3 regions of the Pilimelia columellifera subsp. columellifera genome follow, and region 2 is predicted to be linked to each of the others. Evidence: riboswitches for the same ligand, from Rfam matches in the RefSeq annotation. Region 2 holds a riboswitch; each other region holds the start of a gene.
What was found. A riboswitch is a leader RNA that binds a small molecule or an ion and turns the genes downstream of it on or off. The one in region 2 is predicted to bind cobalamin.
Positions count from the first base shown of each region.

Region 1: another riboswitch for cobalamin. It lies ahead of cobN (cobaltochelatase subunit CobN); the one in region 2 lies ahead of ABD287_RS01255 (ABC transporter substrate-binding protein).
Region 3: another riboswitch for cobalamin. It lies ahead of ABD287_RS15960 ((2Fe-2S) ferredoxin domain-containing protein); the one in region 2 lies ahead of ABD287_RS01255 (ABC transporter substrate-binding protein).

Region 1 covers NZ_BAAARY010000010.1:132,355-142,809, reverse strand. Annotated here, with positions in the region: gene ABD287_RS12430 (cobalt-precorrin-5B (C(1))-methyltransferase) at 1-1,047, opposite strand, end outside; gene ABD287_RS12425 (cobalt-precorrin-6A reductase) at 1,101-1,853, shown strand; gene ABD287_RS12420 (hypothetical protein) at 1,868-2,173, opposite strand; gene ABD287_RS12415 (alkaline phosphatase PhoX) at 2,471-3,631, shown strand; gene ABD287_RS12410 (precorrin-2 C(20)-methyltransferase) at 3,595-5,202, opposite strand; gene ABD287_RS12405 (precorrin-8X methylmutase) at 5,202-5,828, opposite strand; gene cobG (precorrin-3B synthase) at 5,825-7,132, opposite strand; gene ABD287_RS12395 (VOC family protein) at 7,235-8,005, opposite strand; cobalamin riboswitch at 8,108-8,308, shown strand; gene cobN (cobaltochelatase subunit CobN) at 8,342-10,455, shown strand, end outside.
Region 2 covers NZ_BAAARY010000001.1:252,249-262,703, forward strand. Annotated here, with positions in the region: gene ABD287_RS01240 (ABC transporter ATP-binding protein) at 1-386, opposite strand, end outside; gene ABD287_RS01245 (ABC transporter permease) at 383-1,231, opposite strand; gene ABD287_RS01250 (ABC transporter permease) at 1,228-2,202, opposite strand; gene ABD287_RS01255 (ABC transporter substrate-binding protein) at 2,199-3,773, opposite strand; cobalamin riboswitch at 3,934-4,116, opposite strand; gene ABD287_RS01260 (helix-turn-helix transcriptional regulator) at 4,203-4,430, opposite strand; gene ABD287_RS01265 (hypothetical protein) at 4,444-4,851, opposite strand; gene ABD287_RS01270 (maleylpyruvate isomerase N-terminal domain-containing protein) at 4,985-5,704, shown strand; gene ABD287_RS01275 (hypothetical protein) at 5,789-6,817, shown strand; gene ABD287_RS01280 (ABC transporter substrate-binding protein) at 6,949-8,541, shown strand; gene ABD287_RS01285 (ABC transporter permease) at 8,538-9,560, shown strand; gene ABD287_RS01290 (ABC transporter permease) at 9,553-10,425, shown strand; gene ABD287_RS01295 (ABC transporter ATP-binding protein) at 10,422-10,455, shown strand, end outside.
Region 3 covers NZ_BAAARY010000019.1:25,958-36,412, forward strand. Annotated here, with positions in the region: gene ABD287_RS15940 (M14 family metallopeptidase) at 1-1,843, opposite strand, end outside; gene ABD287_RS15945 (glycosyltransferase family 4 protein) at 1,911-3,206, opposite strand; gene ABD287_RS15950 (glycosyltransferase family 2 protein) at 3,435-5,012, shown strand; partial or broken gene ABD287_RS15955 (glycosyltransferase family 2 protein) at 5,733-6,137, opposite strand; cobalamin riboswitch at 6,184-6,412, shown strand; gene ABD287_RS15960 ((2Fe-2S) ferredoxin domain-containing protein) at 6,540-6,995, shown strand; gene ABD287_RS15965 (ABC transporter substrate-binding protein) at 6,985-8,556, shown strand; gene ABD287_RS15970 (ABC transporter permease) at 8,563-9,531, shown strand; gene ABD287_RS15975 (dipeptide/oligopeptide/nickel ABC transporter permease/ATP-binding protein) at 9,528-10,455, shown strand, end outside.

The DNA.
Region 1 (10,455 bases), on a different contig from region 2:
GCCGAGCGGCAGCCCTACGGCCTGACACACCGTCAGCGCGTCAAGCGCAGTGTTGGCCGTCCGCACCCGGTCGACCAGGGCGTCGTTCCCGCCGGCGCCGGCGACCAGGCCGGCCAGGAAGCAGAAGTCCACCTGCGACCTTTTGGAGTGCAGGTCGAGATGACCGTCGGCGAGTTTGGCGAGCTTGCCGACGCCGCCGGCGATGGTGAGCCGCGGGACGGGGTGCCGCCGCAGGTATTTGAGGACGGCGCCGGCGAAGTCGCCCATGTCGAGCATCGCGTCGGCGGGCAGGCCGTACAGCTCCATCGCCACCCGTTCGGAAGTGCTGCCGGTGCAGCCGGCGACGTGCTGGTGGCCGGTCGCACGGGCGACGTCGATGCCGCGACGGATGCTGTCGATCCAGGCTGAGCAGGAGTACGGCACCACGATGCCGGTGGTGCCGAGGATGGAGAGGCCGCCGAGGATGCCCAGACGTGGGTTCCAGGTCCGTTCGGCCAGCTCGGCGCCGTGGTCGACGGAGATCTCCACGACGACGTCCCCGGGGTCGCCGTGCGCGGCGGCGAGCGCCGCGACCACCTCACGCATCAGCTGCCGTGGCACCGGGTTGATCGCCGGCTCGCCGACGGCCAACGGCAGCCCGGGTTTGGTGACGGTGCCGACACCGGGTCCGGCGACGAAGACCACACCGGCGCCAGGGTCGGCGCGGCGGACCGTCGAGCGGATGAGGGCGCCGTGGGTGACGTCCGGATCGTCGCCGGCGTCCTTGATGATGCCGGCCATGGCGGCGCCGACGCTGAGGTTCTCGACGGCGAGTGCGAACGCCGGGGTCTGACCCTTCGGCAGGGTGATCGTCACCGGGTCGGGGAACGTCCCGGTGAGCAGCGCCGTGTAGGCGGCGGCGGTCGCGGCGGTGGCGCAGGCGCCGGTGGTCCAGCCGTAGCGCAGCGGGCGGTCGGCGGCGGGCCGGTCGTCGTCGGCCGGCTCGTCGGCGGGCAGCCCGGGGTCAGGCGTAGGGTCCGCCGGGGACCTGGGATCAGGCGCGCTCACGTCGTCAGCATGCCTGAGCCGGGCCCGGACCCGGGAAGGAGGGAGCGGGGACGGTGCGGCGAGTTCTTGTTCTCGGCGGCACGGGCGACGCCCGTCGGCTGGCCGAGGCGCTGCACGGACGCGCCGGGGTGTCGGTGGTCAGCTCGCTGGCGGGTCGGGTGCGGGCGCCGCTGCTGCCGCCGGGCCAGGTGCGGGTCGGTGGCTTCGGCGGCCCGGACGGCCTGGCCGCCTGGCTGCTCGCCGAGGGTATCGACGCCGTTGTCGACGCCACCCACCCGTTCGCCGCGCGGATGACGGCCAACGCGGTCGCCGCGACCGGGGCGACCGGCACGCCGCTGCTGGTTCTGCGCCGCCCCGGCTGGCACGAGCAGCCGGGCGACCGGTGGAGGCGCACGCCGTCGTTGGAGGCGGCGGCGGCGGCGCTGGACGCGATGAGCGCGGACCGGCGGGTCCTGTTGACCACCGGGCGGCAGGGTTTGGGGGCGTTCGCCGGGTGCCGTCAGTGGTTCGTCATCCGGAGCGTGGACCCGCCCGATGGCCCGCTGCCGAGGCGCGCTGAGCTGCTGCTGGCCCGTGGCCCGTTCACCGTCGACGGCGAGCGGGAACTGCTGCGCTCGCACCGGGTCGATGCGGTGGTGACTAAGGACAGCGGTGGCGCGGCGACCGCGTCGAAGCTGGTCGCCGCGCGTGAGCTGGGGACATTGGTGATCATGGTCGACCGACCACCGGCGCCGGACGTCCTGGCTGTCGCGACTGTGGACGAAGCGGCCGCCTGGGTCGGGCGCAGCAGTCACACCGCGTGGTGAACGGCCTGGCAGCCTCAGGCGTCGACCAGTTTTGAGGTCTTGCGTCGTTGGCGGACGATGCCCGTCACGCCGACAACGATGAGCACGCCGCCCGCCGCGGGCGCGGCCACCCTCAAGATCTTGGTGTGGCGCTGCTTGTCGTCGTAGGAGTTGATCCGCTCGCGCCCGTACTTGCCGCGCTCGATACACGAGTCGCCCGGCCGCATCAGGACGCCGTCACATTCGGGCGCCGGGTTCGCCGCGGCCATGACGCCGAGCGCGATGAACAGCACCCCGATCGCCACCGCGCCGTAACGGTTCCACACATACTTCAACAGCACCGCGATGGCTCCCCTTCAGCGCGCGACCGCCGGGTTGTCGGTCGCTGGCCGGCGTACGTTAGCGACATGAGCCCCGGCCGGGGAAGCCCTTGTCGGATTTCCGACGCAGCCCCCACCGCCGGCTGGACGGTTGACCCTGTTCGGGTGGGAGTCACTCCGGGTCATCGTCCATTCTCGACGCGTTCTCCCAATGCCGACCAGAGCGTCACTCCCGGGGCCTTCACTGCTACCCACAGTGAGCCCAGCGGGCCTTTCCGAGGCTGGGCTCGACGCGCACCGCCCCCGATAGGAGCTTCTGTGGACCGTCGTCACCTTCTGCGCGCCGCCGTCATCGGCGCCGGCGCCGTCACCCTCGGATTCACGTTCCCGCGTCACGCCCTCGCCTACCCGGCGATGCCTGGCGCCAGCCCGTACGGCGCGCTCGGGGCCGCCAACGGCAACGGCATCAAGCTGCCCGCCGGTTTCACCTCCCGGATCGTGGCCCGCTCCGGCCAGACCGTCACCGGCACCGGGTACACCTGGCACAACAGCCCCGACGGCGGGGCCTGCTTCGCCGACGGGTCGGGTTGGATCTACGTCAGCAACGCCGAGAACAACAGCCCGAACGGCAAGGTCAGCGCGATCAGGTTCAACAGCTCCGCCACGATCACCTCCGCCTACGCCATCGGCACCGGCATGGCCCGCAACTGCTCAGGCGGCCCGACGCCGTGGAACACCTGGCTGACCTGCGAGGAGGTCGACACCGGCTACGTGTACGAGACGGACCCGTGGGGCGTCAACGCGAAGGTCCGACGGTCGGCGATGGGCCGGTTCAACCACGAGGCCGCCGCGTGCGACCCGGTGCGCCAGGTCGTCTACCTCACCGAGGACAAGCCGGACGGCGGCTTCTACCGCTACGTCCCGAACGCCTGGGGCAGCAACACCGCCCTGGCCAGCGGCACGCTCCAGGTGCTGAGGGAGATCGGCGGGGCGTTGTCCTGGGCCAACGTCCCCGACGTCGACGGCTCGCCGACCCCCACCCGCGACCAGGTCGCCAACATGAAGATCTTCAACGGCGGCGAGGGCGCCTACTACCGCAACAACGTGTGTTACTTCACGACAAAAGGCGACAACAAGGTCTGGGCCTACGACGCGGCCGCCAACACCCTCGCCGTCGTCTACGACGACAACGTGCCCGGAGCTCTGTTGACCGGCGTCGACAACCTCGTCGGCGACGCCCACGTCGGTGACCTCTACGTCGCCGAGGACGGCGGCAACATGGAGATCTGCATCATCACTCCCGGCGACGTCGTGGCCCCGTTCCTACAGGTCACCGGCCAGGCGTCGTCGGAGCTGTGCGGGGTGGCGTTCAACCCCGCCGGCACCAAGCTGTACTTCTCGTCGCAGCGCGGCACGACCGGGTCCGGCAGCGGCGGCATCACCTACGAGATCTCCGGCCCGTTCCGCACGTCGCTCTGAGCGGGGTAGCGCCGCGGCGTGAAGACGACCTCCCCGTCGCCGCGGCGCTCGACCCGGGTCTGCGACGAGCCGATGATGAGCAGCGTCCGCATGTCGACTGTGGCCGGGTCCAGCTCGGCCAGGGTCACCACCCGCACCGACTCGGTGGGCCCGCCGACGTCCCGGCCGACGACCACCGGCGTGCTCGGCGCACGGTGCTCCAGCAGCAACTCCTTCGCCCGCACGATCTGCGTCTTGCGCACGCTCGACGCCGGGTTGTACAGGGCGATGACCAGGTCCGCCCCCGCGGCGGCGGAAAGCCGGCCGGCGATGACCTCCCACGGCTTGAGCCGGTCCGACAACGAGACGACGCAGAAGTCGTGCCCCAGCGGCGCGCCGATCCGGCTGGCCACGGCCTGGGCGGCGGTGATGCCGGGGAGCACCCGCACCGGCACGTCCTTCCACCGGGCCTCGGCCGCCACCTCCAGCACCGCGCTGGCCATCGCGAAGACCCCGGGGTCACCGGACGACACCACCGCCACCCGGCGCCCCCGCGAGGCCAGGTCCAGCGCGAACTCCGCCCGCTCCGACTCGACCTGGTTGTCCGAGGAGTGCCGCCGCTGGCGGGGGTTCGCCGGCGCCCGGGCCACATACGGCCCATAGCCGACCAGATCGTCGGCCCTGGCCAGCGCGGTCTGCGCCTGCGGGGTGAGCCAGTCCCGGTCGCCCGGCCCGAGCCCCACGACAACGACCTCGCCCCGACGTTCGACGCCCGTGGCGGGACTGGCGGCGGGACCAGTCGTGGCCGGAGCGGCCGTCATGACACCGTCCCTCGCGGGCGTGGCGGCTTCGGCGGGCGTGGCCAGGAGCGGGCTCAGGGCGCTGGGCAGCAACGCCAGCGAGAAGTACGGGACAGTGTCCGGGTCCACCCCCGCCAGCGGGGCCACCCGCTGCCGGTCGGTGCTGGCCCGTTCCACGTACCACGCCTCGTCGAGTCGGCCGGCGTCGGCGAGCGCCTGACGCACCGCGCCGAAGGTGCGGCCCAGCTTCATCACCGCAACCGGTCCCCCGGCGGCGAGCCGGGCGGTGAGATCGGCCACCGGGAGGGTGCCGGGCAGGACGGTGAGCGCCTCGTCGCGCTCCACCAGCGGACGACCGACCGCCGCGGCGGCGCCGGCGACGGAGGTGACCCCGGGAACGACCTCGGTGGCGTACCGGTCGGCGAGCCGCTTGTGCAGGTGCATGTACGAGCCGTAGAACAGCGGGTCGCCCTCAGCCAGAACGACGACATCGCGGCCGGCGTCCAGGTGGGCGGCGAGCCGGGCGGCGGCGGCGGCGTAGAAGTCGTCCATGGCGCCGGCGTAACCGCCGGGGTGATCGGTGTTCTCGGTGGTGACCGGGTAGACCAGCAGCTCCTCGATCTGACCGGCCCGCAGGTACGGTCCGGCGATGCCGCGGGCGACGCTGCGGCCGTGCCGGGCGCTGTGGAACGCGACGACGTCCGCGGCGGCGATGAGCCGGGCGGCTTTGACGGTGACCAGCTCCGGGTCACCGGGGCCGACCCCGACCCCCCACAGTCGACCGGCGGTCATCACTCCTCCTCGCTGGCGAGCGCGTTGATCGCGGCCGCGGTCATGGCGCTGCCGCCCCGCCGACCCCGCACGACCAGGTGCTCCAGGCCAAGGTCGTTGCCGGCCAGGGCCTCCTTGGACTCGGCCGCGCCGATGAAGCCGACCGGGATGCCCAGCACGGCCGCCGGCCGGGGCGCCCCGGCGGCGATCATGTCGAGCAGGTGGAACAGCGCAGTGGGCGCGTTGCCGATGGCCACGACGGCGCCGTCGAGCCGGTCCCGCCACAGCTCCAGCGCGGCGGCCGACCGGGTGTTGCCGAGTTGGGCGGCCAGCCCCGGGGTCCGTGGGTCGGTCAGCGTGCAGACGACCTCGTTGCCGGCCGGCAGCCGGCGGCGGGTGACCCCGGAGGCGACCATCTGGGCGTCACACAGGATCGGGGCGCCGGCGCGCAGGGCCTTGGTCGCGGCAGCCGCGACGTCCGGGGAGTAGGCGAGGTCGCGGACCAGGTCGGTCATGCCGCAGGCGTGGATCATCCGCACCGCGACCCGGGCCACGTCGGCCGGGAGTCCGGTCAGGTCCGCCTCGGCCCGGATCGTCGCGAAGGACTGCCGGTAAATCTCCGCGCCGTCGCGGACATAATCAGTCATACAGGACATCCTCCGGGCTGGCTCCGGGCTGGCTGTGGCTCTGGCGCTGCGCTGACCCGCGCGATCACCGCGGCGACCATACCGGCGTCCGCCACGTCGACTGACCGCCCCTCCGCGTTGACCCGATATCCGGCGCCGGTTGCGACGATGTCGAGGTGGTCGTCGGCCGGGTGGCCGCAGCGGCGGGCGCAGCCGGACCAGTGCGCCGGGACGGTCAGGGTGGGGGCGCCGGCGAGCCAGGCGGTGGCGTCGGCGCGCACGTCCGCGAGCGACCTGGCGCAGCCGGGCATGCCGGCGCAGGCGGTGACCAGACCGGCCGGGTCGGCCTGGTCGGTGACGAGACCGACCGCGGCGAGCGCCGCCAGCGCGCCGTCGGCCGACGCCGGAAGGATCACCGAGCGCCACGCGGTCACGCACACACCATCGTCGGACAGCAGGTCGGCGATCGCGGCGACCTGGGCGGCGGTGAGCCGGCCGAGCGGCGCGCCGACCACGACAACACGGCCCCCGCCGCTGCGCCGGTGTGACCCGAGCGCCGGCGCGGCCGGACGCGGCGGAACGGCCCGGGGTGGTTTCGTCGCCGCGTCGGGTCGGTCGGCGGGACCGCGCTGCCACCGGCCGGACGCGGCGAGTCGTCCCGCCACCCGCGCCGGCCCGTCCGTCAGCTCGGCCAGGCGCCAGGCCCCAGCCGCCTGAGCGCCCCGTTCGGCGAGGAACGCGTGTGCGGCGGCGAGCATGAGCGCCGGGGCGCCGGCCAGCTGCGCGGACACTCCCGCTGGCCAGCCGGCGAGGTGGAGGGCGACGGTCCCGTCGGGGAGCGCCCGGACGGCGACATCCGGGCGGAGGCTCAGCACATCACCGCGCCCGTCGTCGAGCGCGAAGAGGAACCTGCCGGAGAGCTGCGCCAGCGCCGGGTCGGCGCGGAGCGCCGCGTCGAACGCTGCCACGGCTGGGCGTACATCGGCGGCGCCGGCGCTGTCGATCCCCGACATCGGCGAGGCGAGGAGGTTGCGGACGTTCTCGTGGGTGGCGGACGGCAGCAGACCGGCGTCGACGAGCGCGACGGCGAGGCGGGCCGGCGCGTCCGCGCTCAGGCCGCGCAGTTGCACGTTCCCGCGCGAGGTCAGCTCAAGCTGGCCGTCGCCGAGCCGTGCGGCGGCGTCGGCAAGCGTCCGCCACTGGACTGCGGTGAGCCAGCCACCAGGAACACGTACCCGGGCCAGTCCCCCGTCGGCCGCCGGGTGCACCCGAAGGGCGCCCGGGCAGCTGTCCCGCTCGGCGCGCGGGGTCGGCTCGAGGATCACGGACGAATCCTACGGCTGGCCGCGCGGGCCGCGGTCGGGCGCTGGGCGCGGTCCGGCTCGGGCGCCGCCGGTGGACCCGACGGCGTCCGAGCCGGCCAACGCTCACATGGCGAAGGTCGGGTCCGGCTTCATGATGCAGAAGGTGGCCCCCTGCGGGTCGACGAGCCAGGCGATGCGCCCGGCGGGCACCGTGTCACGCATCAGCTCGGTGGCGCCGGCGGCGATCGCCGCGTCACCGACCACGTCGACGTCCTCGACCTCGAAGTAGGGCACCCAGGCCGAGGGCATCCCGCCCATGTCCGGGGTGATCTGCATGCAGCCGATGACGCCGTCCTCGCCCTGGGTGAAGACCCGGTAGACCATGCCGCCGGGCAGCTCGCTGTCGGTGTGCCGGAGGCCGAAGACCTCCTCGTAGAAGGGAGTGACGGCCTCGCGGTCCGTCGAGTAGACCTCCGTCCAGACCAGCGAGCCGGGCTTGGCGACCAGTTCGACGCCGGGGTGGGCCGCCGGCTGCCACAGCGAGAAGTAGGCGCCTGCCGGGTCCTGGCAGACCGCCATCCGGCCCAGGTCCATGACGTCCGTCGCGCCGACGACGGTCGTGCCACCATGCTTGCCGATCAGGTTGAGCGTGGCGTCCACATCGTCGGTCTTGAGGTAGATCGCCCAGGATGAGCCCCGGGCGGCATCGGTGGCCTGGCCGAGGCCGGCGACCTGCTTACCGTCCTTGCGCAGGAGGCGGTAATGACCGCTCTCAGGACCCATGTCCTCGGCCTGCCAGCCGAAGAGCGAGCTGTAGAAACCGACCGCAGCGTCAACGTCGGTGGCGCCCAGATCGAGCCAGCACGGGACGCCGGTTTTGAAGGTTGAAGTCATGCCGCCGATCCTCGCCTGCCGGTATGACATCGCGCGGCGGTTCCGCGGGAAGTTCACCGGACGGACTGGTTACGGCCCCGACACGGTCGGCGCCGTGAGCTGGCTTGACTCGGCCGGGCAGGTTCACCAGAGTAGAGACCGCAACACGACATGAGGCGGAGGAAGCCGGTGTGAGACCGGCGCGGTCCCGCCACTGTGACCGGGGAGCAAGCCCCGCGTGACGGCCACGGCGCGCCAGCGCGGGAAGGCCGGGGCGAGCGGCGATCCGGGAGCCAGGAGACTCGCCCATGTCGCCTCACCGAGCCGGGGCGCGGACCCCGAGACAGGAACGCCGCCATGAGCATCGACGCGCCCGCACCCGACGCCGACCAGCACGCTGACCACCAGCACGCCGATGACCAGCGGACGATCCTGTTGCTGTCGACATCGGACACCGACCTACTGTCCGCCCGCGCCAGCGGCGCCGGATACCGGCTGGCGAACCCGAACCGGGTCGCCGTCGACGACCTGCCGGACCTCACCGAGGGCGTCGACCTGGTCGTGGTCCGCATCCTCGGTGGTTACCGGATGTGGGAGGAGGGCCTGGACGCGCTGCTGGCCGGCGGACGGCCGGTGGTCGTCCTCGGCGGCGAGCAGGCGCCCGACGCCCAGCTGATGGCCCACTCGACGGTGCCAGCCGGCGTGGCAGCCGAAGCGCACCTGTACCTGGCCCAGGGCGGCTCCGAGAACCTGGCCGAGTTGCACAGGTTCCTGTCCGACACCGTCCTGCTGACCGGCTTCGGCTTCGCCCCGCCGGCGCAGGCGCCGGAGTGGGGCCTGCTGGAGCGCGACGGCGCCGAGGTCGCCGAGGACGCGCCGACGGTGGCCGTCCTGTACTACCGGGCCCATCACGTCGCCGGGAACACCGCGTTCGTCGAGTCGCTGTGCCAGGCGGTCGAGGCGCGCGGGGCGCGTCCGCTGCCGGTCTACTGCGCCTCGCTACGCACCGCCCCGGACGACCTGTTCGCCACGCTGCGCCGCGCTGATGCGCTGGTCGTCACGGTCCTGGCCGCCGGCGGCACCAAGCCGGCCACCGCCGGCGCCGGCGGCGACGACGACGCCTGGGACGTCGGCGAGCTGGCCAGGCTGGACATTCCGATCCTCCAGGGCCTGTGCCTGACGGCGAGCCGGGAGGCATGGGACGCCAACGACGACGGGCTGTCGCCGCTGGACACCGCCACCCAGGTGGCGATCCCGGAGTTCGACGGCCGGATCATCACCGTCCCGTTCTCGTTCAAGGAGATCGACGCCGACGGGCTCACCGTCTACGTGGCCGACCCGGAGCGGGCCGCCCGGGTGGCCGGCATCGCGGTACGGCACGCCGAGCTGCGGCACGTCCCCACCGGCGAGAAGAAGATCGCGCTGATGCTGTCGGCGTACCCGACCAAGCACTCCCGGGTCGGCAACGCCGTCGGGCTGGACACCCCCAAGTCGGCGGTGGCGCTGCTGCGGGCGATGCACGGGCACGGCTACGACATCGGCGGCCTGGGTGGATTCCCCGGCGTCGAGGCTGAGGACGGCGACGCGCTCATCCACGCGCTCATCGCCGCGGGCGGGCACGACCTGGCCTGGCTCACCGAGGAGCAGCTGGCGGCGAACCCGGTCCGGATCCCGGCAGCGCAGTACCGGGCGTTCTTCGACACTCTGGACGCCGACCTGCGCCAGCAGATGCTCGACACCTGGGGCGAGCCGCCCGGCGAGCTGTACGTCGACCGGTCGGTCAACCCGGACGGGGACATCGTGCTGGCCGCGCTGCGCTGCGGCAACGTCGTCATCATGATCCAGCCGCCACGTGGGTTCGGGGATAAGCCCGTGGCGATCTACCACGACCCGGAGCTGCCGCCCAGCCATCACTATCTGGCCGCCTACCGGTGGTTGGAGGCCGAGTTCGGGGCGCACGCCGTCGTCCACGTCGGCAAGCACGGAAACCTGGAGTGGCTGCCCGGCAAGTCCGTCGGCATGTCCGCCGGCTGCGGCCCCGACGCCGCCCTCGGCGTCCTGCCGCTGATCTACCCATTCCTGGTCAACGACCCGGGCGAGGGCACCCAGGCCAAGCGCCGGGCGCACGCCACCCTGGTGGACCACCTGGTGCCGCCGATGGCCCGCGCCGACGGCTACGGCGACATCGCCCGCCTGGAACAGCTGCTCGACGAGTACTCGTCGATCGCGGCGATGGACCCGGCGAAGCTGCCGGCGATCCGGGCCCAGATCTGGACCCTGCTCCAGGCCGCCAAACTGGACCACGACCTGGGCATCACCGACCGGCCCGACGACGACGGCTTCGACGACTTCCTGCTGCACGTCGACGGGTGGCTGTGCGAGGTCAAGGACGTGCAGATCCGCGACGGCCTGCACATCCTCGGCGCGGCGCCGGTCGGCGAGGCCCGGATCAACCTGGTCATGGCGATGCT
Region 2 (10,455 bases):
TGGGCGCGCAGGATCTCCGCGAGCTGCTTGCCGACGCGGCGGGCCGGGTTGAGCGCCTGCGTCGGATCCTGCGGCACGTAGCTGACCAGCGTCGAACGCAGTCGTCGGGTCTCCCGTTCCGGACGGCCCGAAATGACCCGGTCGGCGACGATGACCGTGCCGGCCACCACGACGGTGCCCGGGTTGGCGTAGCCGAGCAGCGCGAGCGCGGTCGTCGTCTTGCCCGAGCCTGATTCGCCAATGACGGCGAGGATGTTCCCGGCGGCCACCGAGAACGACACGTCGGTGACGATCGGCCGGCCGGCGGCGGTCTGCACGCAGAGCCCCTCCACCGCCACAGCGGGCCGGGTATCGACCCGGTCCGGCACGCTTGTCGCGGCCCTCATCGCGCCGCCGCCGGGACGTCGTCGGCGGCGGGCCGGAACCGCCGCCGCCCAGCGGCGCCACGCAGCCGGGCGGCGAGCTGGTCGCCGCCAATGTTGACCGCGATGGTGAGGACGGCGATGGCCGTGGCCGGGGCGAGCACCGCCCACGGCTGCAATGCCAGCCCGGATCGGTTCTCCGCCACCATCAGCGCCCAGTCCGCAGTTGGCGGCTGTAGCCCGAAGCCGAGGAAGTTGGCGCCGGCCACCATCGCGATGGCGGCGCTGACACGCGAGCCGACATCCGACAACATGGTCGCGGCGATGTTAGGCAGGATGTCCCGGCCGGCCACCGACAGCCACGACTCACCGCGCGCCAACGCCACCTCCACGTACCCCCGGGTCCGTGTCTCCAGCACCGCGGCCCGCACGACCCGGGCGATGCCGGGCACGTTCGCCAGCGCGGTCGCGCCGACGACGACCAGCATGCCGCGACCGGAGCCGGCGGCCAGCACCGCCAGGACCAGGAACGGAGGGACGGCCAACAGCACGTCGATCGGACGCATGAGCGCGGCGTCGGCACGGCCGGACAGGCCGGCCGCGACGCCGACGGCGGCGCCGGCGAACAGGCCGAGCGCCGTGGCCGCCAGGGCCAGACCGATGACCGTCCGGCCGCCGTGGAGCAGCCGGCTGGCCACGTCGCCGCCGAGGTAGTCGGTGCCCAGCGGGGCGCCCGGTCCCGGCGGCGCGAAAGGCGCGCCGACGACGTCGGTGGGCGGGTACGGGGCCAGCCATGGGCCGGCGATGGCCGCGGCGACCAGCAGCCCCAGCACGCCGAGCGCGCCCCGGGTCACCCAGGATCGGGTCACCGGCGCCACCCGGGCGTCGTGCGCAACCTCGGCGCCAGCGCCACCACCGCGAGGTCGGCCGCCAGGTAGCCGGTTGCCGTGACCACGGCGAACAGCAGGGTCACCGACTGCACGTACGGCAGGTCGCGCTGTGCGATCGCTCGCACCAGGTCCTGCGAGACGCCCGGGTAGTTGAACACTGTCTCGACGACGACGATTCCGCCGACCAGCCAGGTGATGCTGCCGGCCAGCAGCGGCATCGCCGGGGCGAGCGCGTTGCGCAGGGCGTGCCGGGTGACGATGCGCCGCTCCGGGATGCCGTGCAGGCGGGCCATCCGCACGTACGGCGAGGTCATCGCCTCGGCCATCTGCGCGCGCACCATGCGGATGGTCTGCGGCGCCATCACCGCCAACAGGGTGACGACCGGCAGCACCAGAACCTCCGGCGTGAGCAGCGGGCTCGTTCCCGGCGCGACCAGCGACACCGCCGGCAGCACCGGCCACGCGAACGCGAACACCGCGATCAGCAGCGTCGCGGTGACGAACTCCGGCAACGAGCCGAGCGTCACTGACCCGATGCTGATCACCCGGTCGCGGGCCGCCCCGGCGCGGGCGCCGGCCCACGCGCCGAGAGCGATCGCCAGCGGCGCCAGGCAGACCGCGGCCACGGCGGCCAGCGCCAGCGTGTTGGGTAGGCGGGCGCCGACGATCTCGGTGACCTCCCGACCGGAGAACAGCGACCGGCCGAGGTCGCCGCGCAGCACGCCCGACATCCAGTCGACGTACCGGTCGACGACCGGCCGGTCCAGGCCCAGCTCTGCGCGTAGCTGAGCTTTCTGCTCCGGCGAGACCGTTCCCGACCCGGCGCCCTTGGCGTAGATGACGTCGACGGCGTCGCCGGGAAGCAACTGCATCGCGGCGAAGATGGCCACCGACGCCGCCCAGACCACGCCGGCCGCTGCGGCCAGCCGACCGAGAACGTAGCTGGTCACAGCCACACGCCGCGGTAACTGCACCAGTCGTCAGTGGCCACCGTCGCCGGGACGTACCCGCCGACCCGCGGGCTCACGCCGTCGAGCCACTTGGCGTACGAGTGGATGATGTACCCGCCATCGGTCCACAGCTCCTGCTGGAGCTGGGCGTACCGCTGCCTGCGCAGCGCCGGGTCGAGCGTGCCGCGCGCGGTGGCGAACGCCCTGTCCCAGGCGGGCCGCCGCCACGCGGTCTCGTTGCTCGGGGCGTCGGCCAGCAGCGCCTGACCGTAGAACCACTCGAGCGCGTAGCTGCCCCAGCCGGTCTGGGTGAACGGCTGCTTCCGGTAGACGTCGCTGAAGTACGAATCCGGGGCCGACTTGGCCACCTCGACGGTGATGCCGGCCTTCTTTGCCTGCTCGGCGAACAGCAGCGCCGACTGCACGTACCCAGGGTTGACTTCGGCGGTGTGCAGGGTGACCGTCAGGTTCTCCTTGCCCGCCTCGCGCAGCAGGGCCCGCGCCCGCTCGGGGTCGTACGGGCGCTGCGGAATGCCGTCGGCGTAGTTGGGGGCGCCCTTGCCGTAAAGATCGTTGCCGATTTCGCCGTATCCGAAGAAGACCGAGTCCACGATGGCCTTGCGGTCGACGGCCAGCTTGAGCGCCTCGCGCACCCGCGGGTCGGTGAACGGCTCCCGGTCGATGAGCATGTTGAACGAGTGGAACGTGCCGACCGGCGACGGGTGCAGGGCCATCGCGGAGCTGCCCTGCTGCGCCCTGGCCTGCACGTAGGACAGCTCGTGGACGATGTCGGCCTGCCCGGACAGGAAGACGTTCAGCCGGGCGTCGGCCTCCACCGCCAGCAGGATCTCGACACTGTCCACGTACGGCTGGCCAGGCTCCCAGTAGTGCTCGTTGCGCACCAGGCGGGTCCGCTCGCCCGGCGACCAGCTGTCGAAGCGGAACGGTCCGGTGCCGACCGGGGGGTGCTGCCTGTCGAACCTCCTGGCGCCGTTCTGGACGACGTAGACGTACCAGCCGGCCAACAGCGCGCCGAGGTCTGCCGTCGGCTGCTTCATCCGCAGCTCGACGGTCAGGTCGTCGACCTTGCGGGACTTCGCGATGTCGACCATCTGGAGGTCAGCGGCGGCGGGAAGCTTGTTGGCCGGGTCCAGGATCCGCCGGACGCTCCACAGCACGTCGTCGGCGGTCAACGGCTTCCCGTCGTGCCACCTGACACCCTTGCGCAGGTGGATGGTCCACACCGTGCCGTCGGCGTTGGGCGCCAGCTGCTCGGCCAGCCGCGGCCGCAGCGTCAGCTCGTTGGTGTGGGCGACCAGCCGGTCGAAGACGTTCTTGGCCACCGCGCCGCCGCCCCACGAGCCCGCCAGGTGCGGGTCGAGCACGTCGTCGGTGGTGCTGGCTCCCGAGACGACGACGCGCAGGTTCCCGCCGCGGCGTGGGGGTCCGCCGGCGGGCCCACCCGCGGCGGCGGTCGTGGACCGGCAGCTGGCCAGTCCCGGTGCGCCCAGGATGATGGCGCCGGCGAGGGCGCCCCGCAGGAGGGAGCGGCGGCTGGGTCGGCTTGTCATGGCATCTCCCGGAAGCGTGAGCGGGCGCACGGACGCGGCGCGCCGGCGATGGCGCGACCGGGGCGTGGTGGGCGGCGGGACGGGGGGTGAGGCGGCGAGCTCAGGCGCGGGTAAGCACGGGCAGACTGGCGACCATGTGATCCATCCTTCGTGGAGTCAGCAGCGGCGAATCACGATGGGAGGTTTCCTGACTCCGCATCAACGCGTGCCCCGCCTTCCCGGCCGCGCGGCCAGTGGCGATGGTGGGGCTCACTCCACGGTTACAGTGGCGAGGACCGTGCCGGACTCACACCGGCTTCCCTGCCTCATCGTGGCACTGACCCTAACAGCCACTCCCCGACATTCGGGGACCCCGAGGTGTGTCACCCGCCACCGGGGTGATGATCCCTTCGCCGCGGCATCATCACCCGACGTCTCGTTCCGGCGGTCTTATCCGGACTGTGAGGGATCGCCGGGGGCGCTGGTCCGCTCGGGTTGGAAGACCTCTTCGACGCTCAGGCCGAACACGTCCGCGATGGTGAACGCCAGCGGCAGGCTGGGATCGTGCCGCTCGGTTTCGATGGCGTTGATGGCCTGCCGGGAGACCTGGCATCGGTCGGCCAGGTCCGCCTGGCTCCACCGACGGCCTGCGCGTAGTTCACGTAATCGGTTTCGCACTGGTTAACTCTTCTCAGCGGCGCAGGCGGGTGCGTAGGTCGGCGATGCCCAGCCAGATCGCCAACCCGCCGATGATGATGAGCTGGGTTACCTGGTGGATGGCGACAACGCCAGCGGCGTCGAGCAGAGTCGCCACCTGCAGACTCACGAGGACCGCGGCGAACGCGACGGCCATGCTCTCCAACTGGACCCTGCGTAGGTACTCGTCCGCGCGACGGAACGCCCGCAGCAGAACCCACACCACGGCGAGGCTGAACGCGGCGGTCGTCGTGATCCACCACGCTCGCTGACCGGGGCTCTGGTCGGGGTTGCTGCCAAGCGCCAGGGCCACCGCGCCCAGGGTGGCCACTGGCAGTCCGTCGACGAGGACAGCGCGGCGGGCCGCGCGTGCCACCTGACCTTGTTGTGTCTCTGCCTTCATGGCTTGAATGTAAGGTTCTCCTTCCATTACGTCAAGCACACCTGACACGATCGGAGGAATCCTGACACCGCCACCACTGGAACGGGCAGCGGGGCGCCTTGGCGCGGGCCGCGCGATACGGCAGGCTGGCGCCATGCCCGACGCTAGGCCGACCTCCGTAGACAACCCACTCGGCGACCTGTACCTGAGCTGCGTCGGGCGAGTCGACCGCCTGACGCGCGACCTCGACGACGCACGCGGCGCCGTCGAGGTGCCCGCTCTTCCGGAATGGACGGTGCGGGACACCGTCGCGCACCTCGCCGGAGTGTGCGCCGACGTGCTGGACCGCCGGCTCGACGGGGCGCCCGGACCCACCTGGACCTCCCGGCAGGTAGACGAGCGCCGCAGCCGGTCAATGTCCGAACTGCTGGACGAGTGGCACGGCAGAGCGTCGGCGATGGCGCAGGCCCTGGCCGACGCCCGCTTCGCGCGGGTCGCCATGGACGCCTGGCACCACCTGTACGACCTACACGGCGCGCTCGGCGAGAGCCCCGCCCCGGACCCGCGCGGCGCGGTGGCCGTGGTGGAGGTGCAGGCGCGGGCGCTGACCCGCGGGTGGATCAGCGGCCAGGGCGAAGGCTGGCCGGCGGACCTGCCGGCGCTCGTGGCGCGGGCGACCGACGGCGGAAGCTGGGTGCTCGGCGCCGGTGAGCCCACAGCGGAGGTTCGAGCGCCTGTCTTCGAGTTGGCTCGGGCCCTGATCGGCCGTAGGTCGCTGGAGCAGCTCCGCGCCTACGCCTGGTCCGGTGACCCGGAGCGATTCCTCCAAGCGATGGTGGTGTTCGCCCCACCGGCCCGACCGTTGGCTGTGTGAGACCGGACGTGCGGACCGCTCCACCTCGCCGGGCGAGGTAGCGTCCCGCAGCACTGATGAGGGTCGATGGCTGGGGGTCGGTAGATGACTGGTGTGGATGGCGGCGGCGTTGTGGCGGAAGAAGCCGCGCGTAGCTCGTCCGTCCTCGTCCGAGTTGCCTGTGGGGTGTCGCTCGCTGCGTTGGCGCCGTGGATGGCGGAAGCGTCGTGGGGCGGCTACCCAGTGACCTACTACCCCACCCTCGTCCTCTTTGGCGCCACCTTCTACGGGATGGCCGCGTTGATCATCCGTGAGGTCAGCCGACGGTGGAGCGGCGGGTGGCCGGCGATCATTCTGCTCGCCGCGGCCTTCGGCGTCATCCAGGCGGGGGTGGTCGACCAGAGCCTGTTCAACGTCGACTACCTCGACGACACACAATTCGACGCGACGCAGTCAGAAGCCGCCCGGACCAGCGTTCCGGTGATCGGCGTCAGCCTCTCCCAGGTCCTTGACTATGTGGGCAACCACATCGCGCTCAGCATCGCCGCCCCGATCGCGCTGGTCGAGGCGTTCGCCCCGCCGGCCTACCGTGATCGGCCGTGGCTCAGCCGAGGCGCGCTCGTGGCGATGGCGCCGGTGTACCTCCTCGGCAGCGCCATGATCTTCCTGGACGACGACGGTCGCAAAGGCTTCACTGCCGCCCCGGGTCAACTCGCCGGCGCGTTGGTGATCGCAGCTGTCGTGATCACGCTCGCCCGCCTGCCGCGCTGGCGGCGGTCGCCGGCCGCGCTGCCCGGACGTGTCCCCGCGCCCCTGGTTGTGGGGCTCGTCGCACTGATTCCCTTCTTCAATAGCCTGTCGAGCAACTGGACCGGACAGCTGCTGCGTATCGCCGTCTGGATCGCGTTCGTGATCGCGGTGCTCCGGTACAGCCGCCGAGCAGGATGGAGCAGGCGGCACACCCTGGCAGTGTGGTCGGCTGGGCTGGTGAGCGTTGCCGCCAGCGTCCTGGCCGTGCCCACATACTTTCCCGTTCCCCCGTCGATCGCCCTGCTCAGCGACATCATCGTCATGGCCCTGGCGGCGACGTTGATCAGCGTCGGATTCTGGCGACTGAGGCAGCGACCGGCCTGAACAGAGCCCTACCCGTGGGCTCCCTTATTGCAAAATACTTGCAGTTACGAAAAGATGGCGACGCTGTTTGATCGTGGCGACGCCCCTCATCGGTCCGCGGCTCGCCAGCTATAGGAGGACCTGTGTTCGGGGTGCGTTGCTTGTCGGTTCGTCGGTCGGTCGCGGTTATGGCCGCGGCGGGCGTCGTCGGCGTGGCGGGTTGTTCAGCGGGGTCCACCCCGGCGTCATCGGGTGATGCCGCGACGCTGGTGGTGGCGACCGCGGGTGAGCCGGAGGCGTTGAACCCGCTGCTCAACTACGGGGTGGACGGCGCGTCGCTGATCTTCGACGGCCTCGTCGCCCGGGAGGGGAACAACAACCTCGTCGGGGGCCTGGCACGTGAGACGCCGGCGGTCTCTGCCGATGGCAGGACGGTCACGGCCCGGCTGCGTGAGGGGGTGCGTTTCCACGACGGCGCCCCGTTGACCTCGGCGGATGTGGTGTTCACCTACCAGGCGGTGCTCGACCCGAAGGTCGATTCGACGCTGCGGTCAGATCTGGACATGCTTGCCGCCGTCGAGGCGCCGGACCCGGCGACGGTCGTGTTCCGGCTCAAGCACCCCTACGCCCCGTTCCTGCAACGGCTCACCCTCGGCATCGTCCCGGCCAAGGCCCTCGCCGGGCAGGACATCAACAAGGCTGCCTTCAATCGTGCGCCGGTGGGCACCGGCCCGTACCGGGTGCAGTCGTGGACGCCCGGTGACCGGCTTGTGCTGAAGGCGAACGAGGCGTACCACGGCGGCGAGCCGAGCAACGCCACGGTGGTGGTGGCGTTCGTCGCCGATGACAACGTCCGCGCCCAACGCTTGCGGGCTGGCGAGTTCGACGCGGCCGAGCTGCCGCCGAAGCTCGCGGCGGGGTTCGACGCCGGCGGGCACAGGGTGCAGAAGACGCCCACCGCCGACTACCGGGGTGTGATGCTGCCGATGGGTGGCCCGATCACCGGCGACCTGGCCATACGGCAGGCGCTCAACGTGGCGGTGGATCGGAGCGCGATGGTCGCTGGCGTCCTCGGCGGGGCGGGCGAGCCGGCGTTCGGGCCGGTGCCGCCGTCGTCGCCGTTCGCCGAGCCATCCATAGTGGGTAGGCCCGGAGCCGACCCGGTCGCCGCCGCGGCGGTGCTGGATGCGGCCGGCTGGGCGCCGGGGCCGGACGGCGTACGGGGCAGGGACGGACGCAGGGCGGCGTTCACGCTGATGTATCCGGCCAGCGACAGCCTCCGTAAGGAGTTGGCGCTGGCGTTCACTGCGGACGCGAAGAAAGTCGGTATCGCCGTCACCCCCCAGGGTCTGACCTGGGACGCGATCACTCCGAGGATGCGGAACGACGCGTTGATCATGGGGTGGGGCACCCCGTACGACCCGGATTTCGTCTCCTACAAGCTGTTCGGCTCGGCGTTCGCCGGGAAGGGGTTCTTCAACCCGGGCTTCTACAAGTCGCCCGCGGTCGACCAGGCGTTGCAAACCGGTCGCGGCTCCGTCGACCCGGCCACGCGCAAGGCCGCCTACGCCACCTTCCAGAAGCAGCTCGCCGCCGACGTGCCCTGGGTGTTCCTCACCTACCTTCAACACACCTACGTGGTCCGCGACACGATCGTCGGGGTCGTCCCGCGGGTCGAGCCGCACGAGCACGACGTGGCCAACAGCTTGTGGTGGAACATCAACACCTGGACCAAGAAGCGGTGACCGCCGGCCACGCGAATCCGACACGACCGGTTTCCCGGCGCCGGTTGGCCGGAGCGGGGGTGGTCGTGCGCCGGCGGTTGCTGGTCGCCGGCCCCATCCTGGTGGCCACCAGCATGGGCATGTTCGCCCTCGGCGCGGCCTCGCCGATCGACCCGGCGCAGCAGTACGCCGGAGCGGCCGCGTTCACCGCCACCGAGGAGAACCTTGCCCAGATCCGCGCCAACTGGGGCGTCGACGATCCGTTGCCTGTGCAGTACGCACGCTGGGTCGGCAACCTGTTGCAGGGCGACCTGGGCTGGTCGACCAGCCGCCACGAACCCGTGATCTCCGTGCTGGCTGCCCGTGCCGGTTGGACGCTGCTGCTGGTCGCGACCGCGCTGGCGCTCGTGCTGGTGGTGAGCCTGCTGCTGGGCGTCTTGGCCGCGTACCGGCGTGGCGGCGTCTTCGACCGGACGCTGCGGGCCGCGGCGCACGCCGTGCAGTCGGTGCCGGTGTTCTGGCTCGGACTGGCCGCGATAGCGGTGTTCGCCCTGCACCTGCGCTGGCTGCCGGCCGGTGGGCTGACCGACGTCACCGCCACCACCACGTCCTGGACTGACGTTGCCCACCACCTGGTGCTGCCGGTGGCCGTGCTGGCCGTGGCGCAGGCCCCGTGGTTCGTGCTGTTCGTCCGCGATGCGGTCGCCGACAGCCTGCGCGACGACCACGTCCTGGCCGCCAAGGCCCGCGGCCTGCCCGGCCGCACCGTCCTGGCCGGTCACGCGCTGCGCACCGCGCTGCTGCCGTTCCTCACCCTGATCGGCACCCACCTGCCCGAGCTGGTCGGTGGGGCCGTCCTCGTCGAGACCGTGTTCTCGCTGCCAGGTCTGGGAGCGGTCACCGTGCACGCCGCCCTCGGCAGCGACTTCCCCCTGTTGGCGGCCACGACGCTGCTCACCACCGTCGTGGTGCTGGCCGCGAACCTGGCCACCGACCTCGCCTACGCCATTGCCGACCCCCGGGTGCGACTGCATGACTGACCTCGCCCAGCGCCCCATCCGCCGTGACCGGCCCCAATGGCGGGCAGGACAGGCCGGCGCCGCTGTCGCCGGCGCCGTGTTGCTCGCCGCGCTCGTCGCGTGCCTTCTCGCGCCGCTGCTGTGGCCGCTGGACGAGGCCGCTGTCCACCTCGACCAGACTCGGCAGCCGCCATCGTGGGCGCACCCCGCCGGCACCGACGACCTCGGTCGTGATGTCGCGCACCGCAGCGTCTACGGGCTGCGCGTCTCGCTGCTCGTCGGCGCCGTAGCCGCCCTCGTCGCCACGGTCATCGGCGGCCTGGTGGGCGCCGTCGCCGGCGCCCTCGGCGGCCGTATCGACCGCGCCCTCATGCGGGTCGTGGACACTGTCGCGGCGCTGCCGCACCTGCTGCTGGGAATCTTCATCGTCGCCATGCTGCGACCCAGCCTCGGCGCTGTCATCGCCTCGGTCGGGCTCACCCACTGGCTGTCCACCGCCCGGATCGTGCGCTCCGAAATCCTGAGCCTGCGCACCCGGCCATTCATCGACGCCGCGATCAACGGCGGCGCCAGCCGCGCCCGCGTCCTGCTACGGCACCTGCTGCCGCATGTGCTGCCCCGCCTCGCCCTCGCCACCACCCTGATGGTGCCGCACGCTGTCTGGCACGAGACCGCCCTGTCCTTTCTGGGCCTGGGCCTGCCCCCGCACCTGGCGTCCCTGGGCAACATGATCAACGACGGCCAGCGGTCGCTGCTGACCGGCGCCTGGTGGGCCAGCCTCGCCCCCGGCGTGGTCATCATCGTCGTCACGCTCGCGCTGGCCGCTGTCGCCACCCGCTGGCGGGAGCGCCTCGACCCCCGCGTGCGAGCGGAGCTGCACCTGTGACCACCAACCCGGCGACCACCATCACCGACG
Region 3 (10,455 bases), on a different contig from region 2:
GGTGCGGGGCGCGCCGGCCCTGGGTGTCGAAGTCGTAGACGTCGGGACGGTGCCCGGCGGCCTTGGCCGCGGCGACGTACGCCGCCGCGTGCTTGGCGCTCGTGCCCTCCTGGGTCGGGCTGGCGCCGGTGACGTCCTCGACGGCCAGGACGAGCACGTCCCCGCCGATCCCGGTGTGCACCTGGTAGGTGAAACTGGCGCTGGCGACCTTCTTGGCGTTCCTGCCCTTGCCCTTGACGCCGGTGAACCACGCTTCGACGCGGTCGCCGGCCCTGGCGCCGGTGACGACGCCGCGGCGCTCGTCGTAGTAGCGGTTGTTGTCGCCGCCGTAGCGCTCGCCGCCCTTCCACGCCCTGGTCGCGACGGCGCGGGCCTTGCCGCCGTTGATCCGGAAGTTGAGTTTGACGCTGGCCAGCGAGCGTTTCACGGTCGCGGCCACCGGCTGCTTGACGCCGTAGGAGACGGCGAAGGTGTCGGGGACGAAGTCCGGGGCGACCCGGTTGATCGACGAGAACGGGTTGCCGGGGTCCTTGGCGGACTTCGCCAACGACAGCGCGAACGGGATGTTCTTGCGGAACTCCATCTCGATGAGCTTCTCGTCATCGGGGAACACGAATCCGCTGACGCAGTCCTCAGGCTTCCACTGGTCGTCGGGGAACCAGTTGGCGGCGGTCTCGCAGGTGGACATCTCGGGGGTGACGCCGAGGGTCCGGTGCTTGACGCTCATGTGTTCGGTGGTCTCGCCGTTGGTGGTGTACAGCTCGGCGGAGATGTCCGGGTCGTAGCCCGGGACGGCCGGGTTCTTGTCGTCGCCGGCGAGGGTCTCCCAGACGACGTCGTCGGGGGTGGGGGTGCTGACCTGCCAACCGGTGCCGTAGAGCAGCAGCTCGGCGGCGGAGTGGTAGTTGACGAAGAACCGGAAAGGGATCCTGCCGAAGAGCTTGTCCAGCGCCCGGGTCTCCGGCTCGGACGCCGGCTTGGGGCCGCGGTATGTGTCGCTGGAGGGGTTGGGGGAGGAGCCTTCGTTGTCGTATCCCCACCTGGTGGGGAAGTTGCGGTTCGGGTCGACCCCGTCCCCGGTGGTGATCTTTCCGTCGCCGTTGTTGTCGCGCAGGTTCTTGCGCCACAACCGGTTGCCGGGGGTGAAGGTGTAGTCGTAGCCGTCAGGGTTGACGACCGGGATGAACCACAGCTCGGTGGTGTCCACCACCGCGGTGATCTCGTCGTCGGTCCCGTAGCTGCTCAGGATGTGGTGCAGCAGCCGACGATTCATCTCCGGCGTGATCCACTCGCGGGCGTGCTGCGTGCTGGCGTACATGACCGCCGGCCGCTTGCCGTCGGGGATCTTCCTGGCGTCCTTGGTGACCTTGATGGCGATGATCGGCTTGCCGTTGACCGAGGTGCCAATGGTCTGCGTCTTGGTGAGACCGGGGTACCGGGCGGCGAGCGCGGCGATCTCGTCCCGCAGGCCGCCGGGCTCGCTGAACGAGCGGAACGCCTTCCAACCGGCCAGCCCCTGCTGCCGCAACTCCTCGGAGGCGGCCTTGCCGCGCACCTTCTTGACCTGGAGGGTGATGCCCTGGCCGGCGAGCTGGCGTAGCTGCTCGCCACTGAGGACGGCCTCGACGGCGTAGTTCCCGTCGCCGCGACGGGTGGTGCGGGCGCTCCCGTGGTCGAGTCCGACGTCACGCAGGCCGTCGACCTGCTTCGCCGAGAGCGTTCCGGTGTACACCTCCAGCCCGTCGTGTTGGGTCTGCGGGGCCGCGGGCGCTGCCGTGGGCAGTCCCAACGTGGCGCCGGACAGAGCGAGCGCAGTGGCCGAAGCCAGCAGGACGCGCCTCATCGTGCCTCCGATGGTGAGTGTGGTGATCCTGCGTGAGCCTCGCCGCTGGACTCGCGTGTGTCAATGTTCACACCAGATCGACCGTGTCGTTGGTCAATCGCGTATAAAGCTCGTTGAGCACCCTGGCCTGGGCGCTCCAACCCCATCCGTCCAACAGGCCCGCCCGGGCGTACGCGGCGCGGTAGCGCGCCGGGTCGCCGAGGACGGCGCGGACGGCGCGCACGTAGTCGTCGAGGTCGTCGGCCCGGAACACCTCGCCCTGCCCGGTGTCCCGCACCGTCGCCGCCATCACCCGCACGTCGCTGACCACGATGGGCAGCCGGGCGTGGGCGTACTCGAAGAACTTGGTGATGAGCGCGATCTCGTGGTTGGGCCATCGCTGGATCGGGATGATGCCGGCGTCGGCGTCGGCGAGGGCCGCCGCCACCCGGTCCGCGGGGACGTAGTCCAGCAGGCGTAGCCGGTCGGCGACGCCGAGCTGGCGGGCGAGCGCGACCAGTTCCCGGGCGTGCGGCCCGTCGGGCTGGTTGACCACCAGCGCCAGGTGCGCGCCGGGCAGCCGGGGCAGCGCCCGGACCGCGAGCGCCAGCCCACGGGCTGGCGCGCAGGCGCCGCTGTACACCAGCAACGGCACGCCGGGCCCGAGGCCACAGCGGACGCGTAGCGTGTCCGGCCCGCCGTCCAGGGTGATGGGGACGCCTGGCGCGATGTCCGGGGCGTTGAGCACCACACTGGGCAGGCGCGGCAGGTGGTGTTCGCGTTGCAGCAGCCGGGCCAGCTCGGGCGAGACGGTGACGACGGCGTCGGCGTGCCGGGCGTACTCGCGCTCGTGTCCGCGGTGGGCCGGCAGCCATCGGGCGTGGTCCCGCCAGGGTTGGATCCCGGGGAGGAACTCGTGGGCGTCCCAGACCAGCTTGGCGGCGCGGCCCGACGCTCGGGCCCGCAGGACCGCGCGGGCGCCGACGCCCAGCATCCGGAAGTCGTGCGCGTGGATGATGTCCGGCGCCAGCGCGTCGATGGCCGGCCCGTACGCGGCCTCGAACTCCCACAGCGACGGCTCCAGCCGCCGCCACGCGCCGTCGCCGAGCCGCCACCGCCAGAAGCGGACCAATGCCAGGTCCACCGGGCGTCGCAGCAGTCCGACGAGCCGCGAGCGCCTCAGGCGCTCGCGCCCCCGGCGTCCAACGGACGCGCCCCCGGCGCCGCCCATCGGCAGCAGCCGCACCTTCGCCTCGCCGACGCGCCAGGATCGCGCCACGCTGTCAGCACGGCCGAGGAGAGTCACCGCCCAACCGGCCGCCGCCGCCGAGCGGGCGGTCTTCTGCACCCGGGAATCGCCCTCGACGGCGTTGTCGACGAGCATGACGATCCGGCCCCGCACCACAGATCTGCCTCCTTGTCACGGCCGGGAGCTGACCGGCGCGGCGAGCGAAATCGTCGCACTGTAGGCGTCGGCGGCGAACTTCTCACACTGGCGCGATGACGAGCGGACAACGCGAAGATGGCCGTTGCCGACGCCCCTTCATCGACATCTGTCGTGGCTATACTCCGCGTTGCTTCAGCGCCGGACGCTGCCGATGACGAGGACCGGATGGCACACACCCGCGACATGCCGGACGTCACCGTAGTGGCGCCGGTGTACAACACCATGCCGTACCTGCGTCGTTGCCTGGCGTCGCTGGTCGGGCAGAGCATCGGCCACGACCGCATGGAGATCGTCGCCGTCGACGACGGCTCCACCGACGGCAGCGGCCGGGAGCTGGACCGGTACGCCGCCCGCTACCCGGGCCTGGTACGGGTGATCAGGCAACCGAACTCTGGCGGTCCCGCCGGCCCGTGCAACCGGGCGCTGGACGTCGCCGCGGGCCGCTACGTCTACTTCGTCGGCGCCGACGACTATCTCGGCGGGCAGGCCCTGGAACGGCTGGTCGCCGCCGCCGACCGGCTGGACGCCGATGTGGTGCTCGGCAAAGTCGTCGGCGTCAACAGCCGGTTCGTCTACCAGGACGTCTTCGCCCGCAACGCGGACCGGATCGGGTTGGCGGACTCGGCGCTGCCGTGGTCGTTGATGAACGTCAAGCTCTTCCGGCGGGACCTGCTGGAACAGCACGCCATCCGCTACCCCGAGGACATGCCGTTGGGCAGCGACCTGCCCTTCACCCTGGAAGCCTGCTACCGGGCCAGGAAAATCTCAGTGGTCGCCGACTACACCTGCTACCACGCGGTGCGCCGGCTCAACGCCCGCAACATCACCCAGCTCAGCGATGTCGACGCCCGCCTGGCCTGCCTGCGTCGCCTCGTCCAGTTCACTGTGGGCCTCATCCCGGAAGGCCCGGAACGCCGGGCCGTCCTGGCCCGGCTGTTCGCCCTTGAGGTCGCGGTGCTGCTGCGCGACGACCTGGCGCTCGCCGACGACGACACCCGACGCCGTGTCGGCGACACGATCCGCGAACTGGCGGACCAGCACCTGGACGACGCCATCGCCGGGGGACTGGACATCGAGACCTGGCTGCGGCTGCGCGTCCTGCGCGCCGGCCGGCACGCGGCCCTGCTGCCGGTGCTGCGCCACGACGCCCAGGCCGGTGTCCCGGCGACGGTGATCGAGGGTGACCGCTGGTTCGCCGGGTACCCGGGGTTCCGGGCCAGTCCGCCGCAGGCGCCGGACGCCGCCTTCGAGGTCACCGACCGGGCCGCCGACTGGGCGGCCAGGCTCGATGCCACCGACACCGCATGGCGCCGCGACAGCTCCGGCGCCCGGGTGCTGTCGCTCACCCTGCGCAGCCCACTGCCTGATCTGCGGCAGCGGGTGAGCGGACCGGTGCGGGTGGTCGCCGAGGACATCGGCGCCGACGCCGTCGTCGTCGGCGCCGGCGAGGAGACCACCCTGCGCGCCGACCTGCGCCTGCGGGACCTCGTGGCGGCCAGCGCCGAGAGCGGCCAGCGTCGGTCGATCCGGGCGACCATGCGCCTGGGCGACGTGTTCGGCTCAGCCCAGGTGCGGGCTACCGGCCTGCGATCACCGCGCCCGGCGCTCGTCCGGCGTGGTGTGCGTTGCTTCGCGGTCGCGCCCACCCGGGACCAGTCGGGCCAGCTGATGATCTCGGTCGTTCCGGTCACTCCGGGACGCGTTGTGGCGCAGCTCGTTGCTCTGGCGCGGCGCCGGCACTGACGGCGTCGGCACGGAGGGCGTCGCCGCCGGCATCGCCCGCGCGGCCGCATGACGCCCCGGGCCGGCCGGACGCCGTCGCGTCAGCGCCCCGACAGCCTGGTGCGCGTGCCGCAGCGTCGCGTACGCGGGCCAGGCGCCCCAGCGCGTCAGCCGGTGCTTGAGCCCGGTGACGCCCGCGGGGACCGGGTAGCCGTCGGCGGGCAGCCAGCGCCGGTAGTCGGCGACGACGCGATCGAAGAACGCCCGCCGGCTGCTGACCGGGAGCCGCTGCTCGTTGCCGGCGATCACCAGATAGTGGTTGACCATGACCCGGAACAGCTCGCCACGGAACTGGTCGTAGGCGCCTCCGCTGGCGTCCACGGCGGCGAAGACCGCGGCGTACTGGTCGAAGACCTCGAAATGCCGGGTGCTGACGGTGGCGGTGATCCGATCGGTGGGACGCTGCCGGTAGTAGTAGCAGACCTGGTGCAGGACCTCGATGGACTCGGCGGCCATGAGCAACGGGTGACTGTAGGAGCAGTCCTCGTACCAGCCGCGGCGGAAGGACAACCCGGCGCGGTCGAGCAGCTCCCGGCGGACAATCTTGGACCAGGCCGCCTGGGCGAGCCGCAGCAGCTGCGGACGCTCGGCCAGCCGCACCGGCGAGGTCAGGCCGCCGACGACGTCGGCCGAGCGTTGGGCGACTACGCGGCCATCGGGGTGCGCCTCCGCATGATCGACGATGAGCACGTCCGGCCGGTAGTGACCCAGCTGCTGCGCCACCTGCGCGACGGCGCCCGGGGCGAGCCAATCGTCGGAGTCGACGAACCACACGTACTCGCCGCGCGCCTGCGCCAGGCCGGCGTTGCGGGCCGGTCCGAGGCCGCTGTTGACCGGCAGGTGCAGCACCCGCACGCGTGGGTCACAGCGCGCGCGATCGTCGAGGATCGCCCCGCATCCGTCCGGCGAGGCGTCGTCGACGGCGATGACCTCAAGGTCGGCCGGCGCGTGGGTGAGGATGGAGTCGAGGCATTCGTCGAGGTACGCCGCGACGCGGAACACGGGAACCACCACCGACAGCGTCGGCGCCTGTTGGGAACTCACAGGCGTCGACGCTTCCCCATCAGCGGGGTACACCACCAGCATCGATACGTGAACCGCGGTCGAACACTCGCGGTCGCTTCGACGTTGTATGCTTCTGCGCGCCAGCGGTTCGCCTGCTCCCGATGCTCGGGGGTGGGCGTCGTAAGAGGGAACCCGGTGTGAGTCCGGGACTGCCCCGCAGCGGTGAGTGGGAACGACCGCCGTCATAGGCACTGGACGCGACCGCGTCTGGGAAGCGACGGCCAGTAGGCGCGCCAGGTGAAACCGGCTGGCGCTCGCCCGCAAGTCCGAAGACCTGCCGTCGGCGGCACGCGCGCCGTGCGCGTGCCGGTTTCGGGCCTCGTGGGAGGGCCTCGCACCGACGCTCGGCTTCCTGTGCCGCGCCCGTCTGTCGCGCCCTCCACGCCTGGCCCGGATCGTCGGGTCTCGCGAGGGAGAGCGGCAATGACAGTTCTCGAGTTGTCCAGTCAGGACGCCAGCCCGCCGGCTGCCAGGTCAGGTGACTCCGCCAGGGCGAACGGGGACGGCTGCGTCCGGGTGGTCCTGTGCCGGGGCTGCTGCTGCGGCAGCGCCGCGAAGATTCCTGGCACAGATCATGATGGTCAGTTGGCGAGGCTACGGCGCCTGGCGCAGGAACGCCCTGGCCAGGTTCAGGTCCGTACGGCGGAGTGCCTGGGCCCGTGCGAGCAGGCCAACGTGGTGGTGGTGCGCCCATCAGTGGCCGGGCGCCGTCGCGGCGGAAGGCCGGTGTGGCTGGGACTGGTGCGTGATGAGGCTGCCATCGACTTGCTGGAGAGCTGGCTGGCCGCCGGCGGGCCGGGTCTGGCGTCGCTTCCCGCCGCGCTGAGCCTTCAGGTGTTCCCGGCGCCGAAGTCCGTGGGGAGCGACCGTGTCCGTTGAGCGGTTGACGCGCCGGGTCCGCCTGGTGGTGGTGTTGAGCGCGTTGACGTTACTCGGCGCCGGGTGTGCGGGGGTGTCGACAGACAAGCCTGCCGACGCCACGCCGGTCACACAGCTGAGGATCGCGACGAGCTTCGCGATCAGCGACCTGGACCCGTTGAAGAACGGATTCTGGGCGCCGGAGTTCGGGTTCGGCGCGTTGCTGCTCCAGCCGGTGCGCGGCGGCAAACTTCAGCCGTGGCTGTTGGAATCGGCGACGCAGGCCAGCCCGACGACGTGGACCCTTCAGCTCAAGCCCGAACTGGCGTTCCAGAACGGCCGACCCATCGACGCCGCCGCGCTGGTCGAGGTCATGACGTTCCACTTACGGGAGAACACCTCGGTCACGCCGTTGCTGCCCGGGGCGACCGTTGCCGCGACCGGCCCGCTGACGGTCACGCTGACGACGGCGCGGCCGACGTCCTATGTGCCGAGCCTGCTCGCCCACGAGTCGATGTTCCCGATCTTCGACCACGCCGCCTACCAGAAGGCGAAGGGCCGGCCGGCGGAGCTGATCGCGGCGAAGATCTGGTCCGGCCCGTACACGGTGACCGCGTTGACGCCCGAGGCGATGACGTTGGCGCCGACGCCGGGTTACCGGGTGTCGCCGCCGAAGCTGGAGAAGCTGACCGTCCGGTTCATCCCCGAGGCCCAGGCCCGGATCCTGGCGGTGCAGAACGGGGAGGCCGACCTGGCGCTGTACCCGCCGTCGTCGGCCGCCCGGGAGCTGAAGGGACGCACGGACGCGGTGTACCTGAACCAGGACGCCGGCACCGCCGCGGAGGGATTCCAGCTCGTCCTCAACCCACGCACCGGGCCGCTGGCGGACGTGCGGGTACGGCAGGCGCTCCGGTTCGGCATCGACTATGGGCAACTCGCGACGCAGGTCCTCGGTGGCCAGTACGACACCGCGGTCGGCTTCTACCCGGCTTTTCTGCCCTACGCCAAGCGCAACCAGACGTTCGACGCGGTCAAGGCCAGCCAGTTCCTCGACGGCGCCGGGTGGGTTCGCGGCGGCGACGGGACGCGCAGCAAGGGCGGCAAGCCGTTGACGGTGACGTTGCTGAGCTACCCCCAGCAGCCCGACTCCAAGACCGTCGCCGTGGCGCTACAGGCGCAGCTCCGCACGATCGGCGTCGACGTGCAGGTGCGCCAGGTCGATGACATCGCCGCCGCGGCGAAGAACCCCGCAGGTTGGGACGCCGCCGTGTGGGGCAACGGGGCGATCGACTGGACCCAGACCGACCCGGTGACGCCGCTCGTGGCGAACTTCACCCCGTCCGGCGACAACAACTACGGCGGCATCAGGGACCCGCAGCTCAACCGGCTCATCGGCCAGCTCACCGAGACGTTCGACCCGGCCACCCGGGACACGCTGATGGGCGAGGCGCAGCGGATCATCGTCGAGGAGAAGGTCCATAGCCTGTACCTGACCCTCAAACGGGTGCCCGTGGTCGCCGCTCCGAGGTTGCGCGACTATCAGGTGCCACCGGTGGCGCTGCTCTGGGTCGCCGCGTACTGAACCCTGATGATCATAGTGATCGCGCGGCGGGTCGGGCAGGCCGTCGCCACCCTCGCTGTCGGCAGCGTGCTGGTGTGGTCGCTGCTGGCGTTGGCGCCGGGCGACCCGGCCCGGCGGGTGCTGGCCACGAACAACGTCACCAGCCCGACCGCCGCCCAGGTGACGGCCAAACGCGTCGAGCTGGGCCTTTCCGGCCAGCCGGTGGCCCGGTACGGGCGCTGGCTGGCCGGCGCCGCACGCGGTGACCTGGGCACGTCCTGGGTCACCGGCCGGCCGGTCCGCCACGAGCTGGGCAGCCGGTTGCCGGCCACGCTGCGGCTCACCGCCGCCGCGGTCGCGTTGGCGCTGGGCGTGGCGCTGCTGTTGGGCTGCGTCGCGGCTTCGGCGCCGGGCCGGTGGCCCGACCTGGCGATCCGGCTGGCGGCGCTGCCCGCGCTCGTGCTCCCCAGCTTCGTCGTGGGGCTGGTGCTGCTTCAGGTGGTCGTGTTGCGGCTGGCGCAGTTCCGGGTCATCTCCGACGGTAGCTGGAGCACCGTGTTCCTGCCCGCGCTCACCCTCGCGTTGGCCACCGCCGCGACCTGGTCCCGCATCCTGCGGGCCGGGCTGCTCCAGGCCCGTGGGGCGCCACACGTGGAAGTCGCCCGGGCCCGCGGCGCCGGCCGCGCGCGGCTGCTCCTGGTCCACGACCTGCCCAACGCCTTGGTCCCGTTCCTCACCGTCGTCGGCGCCGGGGTCGCCGCGCTGCTGGGCGGCGCTCCGATCGTGGAGACCGTCTTCACCTGGCCCGGTGTCGGTCGCTTCGCCGTACAGGGCATCACCTCCCGCGACCTGCCGGTCGTGCAGGGTTACGCCCTGCTCGGGATCACCGCATACGTCGCCGTCAGCCTGGTGGTCGACCTGATCGCGATGGCCGTCGATCCGCGCACCGCGCCGGCATCGACCCGCCGCGTCCGGTTGTCGCGGAGCGGGCGATGACCGGACTGCTGCGTCACCGCGGAGGCCGGGCCGGAACCGCGCTGGCGCTGGCCCTGGTGGCCTTCGCGGTGTTCGGCCCCGCGCTGGCGACCGCCGACCCTGACCTGCCCGACTACGCCAACCAGCTCGCCGCGCCGGGCGCCGCGCACTGGCTCGGCACTGACGACGCCGGCCGTGATCTGCTGGCCCGGACCATCGCGGGCGCCCGCACCTCGCTCCAGGCGGTGCTGGTCGTCTTCGCCCTGACGACGACGCTCGGGCTGCTTGTCGGTGGCGCGGCCGGTTACCTCGGCGGGATCGTCGACGCCGTCATCAGCCGGGTCATCGACGTCATGCTCGGCCTGCCGTCGCAGATCATCGCCCTGGCGATCGTCGGGGCGCTCGGTGTCGGCGCGGACAACCTGATTCTGGCCATCGTCGCCGCCGGCTGGGCCTACCCCGCCCGCATCGCCCGGAGCGCCACCCTCGGCAGCCATACCCGCCTCGACGTGATCGCCGCCAGAATGGCCGGTATCGGGCCGGCCCGCGTGCTGCGCACCCACATCCTGCCCGGAGCGTTGGCGACGGTCGTGGTTGCCGCCACTGCGACGGTCGGTGAGACGGTGCTGGTGCTGGCCGGGTTGTCGTTCCTCGGCCTCGGCGCCCAACCCCCGACCGCCGAGCTCGGCCAGATGCTGGCCGACAGCCAAGGCTCCCTCGTCAGCTCACCATGGCTGCTCATCGGGCCGACCGTGATCATCGCGCTCACCGTCACGGCGGCCATGTTGCTCAGCGACGCCCTGCGCGACGTGCTCGACCCACAGCCCACCGAGGTCCGTGCCCGGACCGCGCCGCCAGTCGCGGTCCGGGCGCCCGCCACCGTGACGGACGCCGTCGCCCTGCGGGTCACCGACCTGGCCGTCACCTACTCTGACGGCGCCCGTG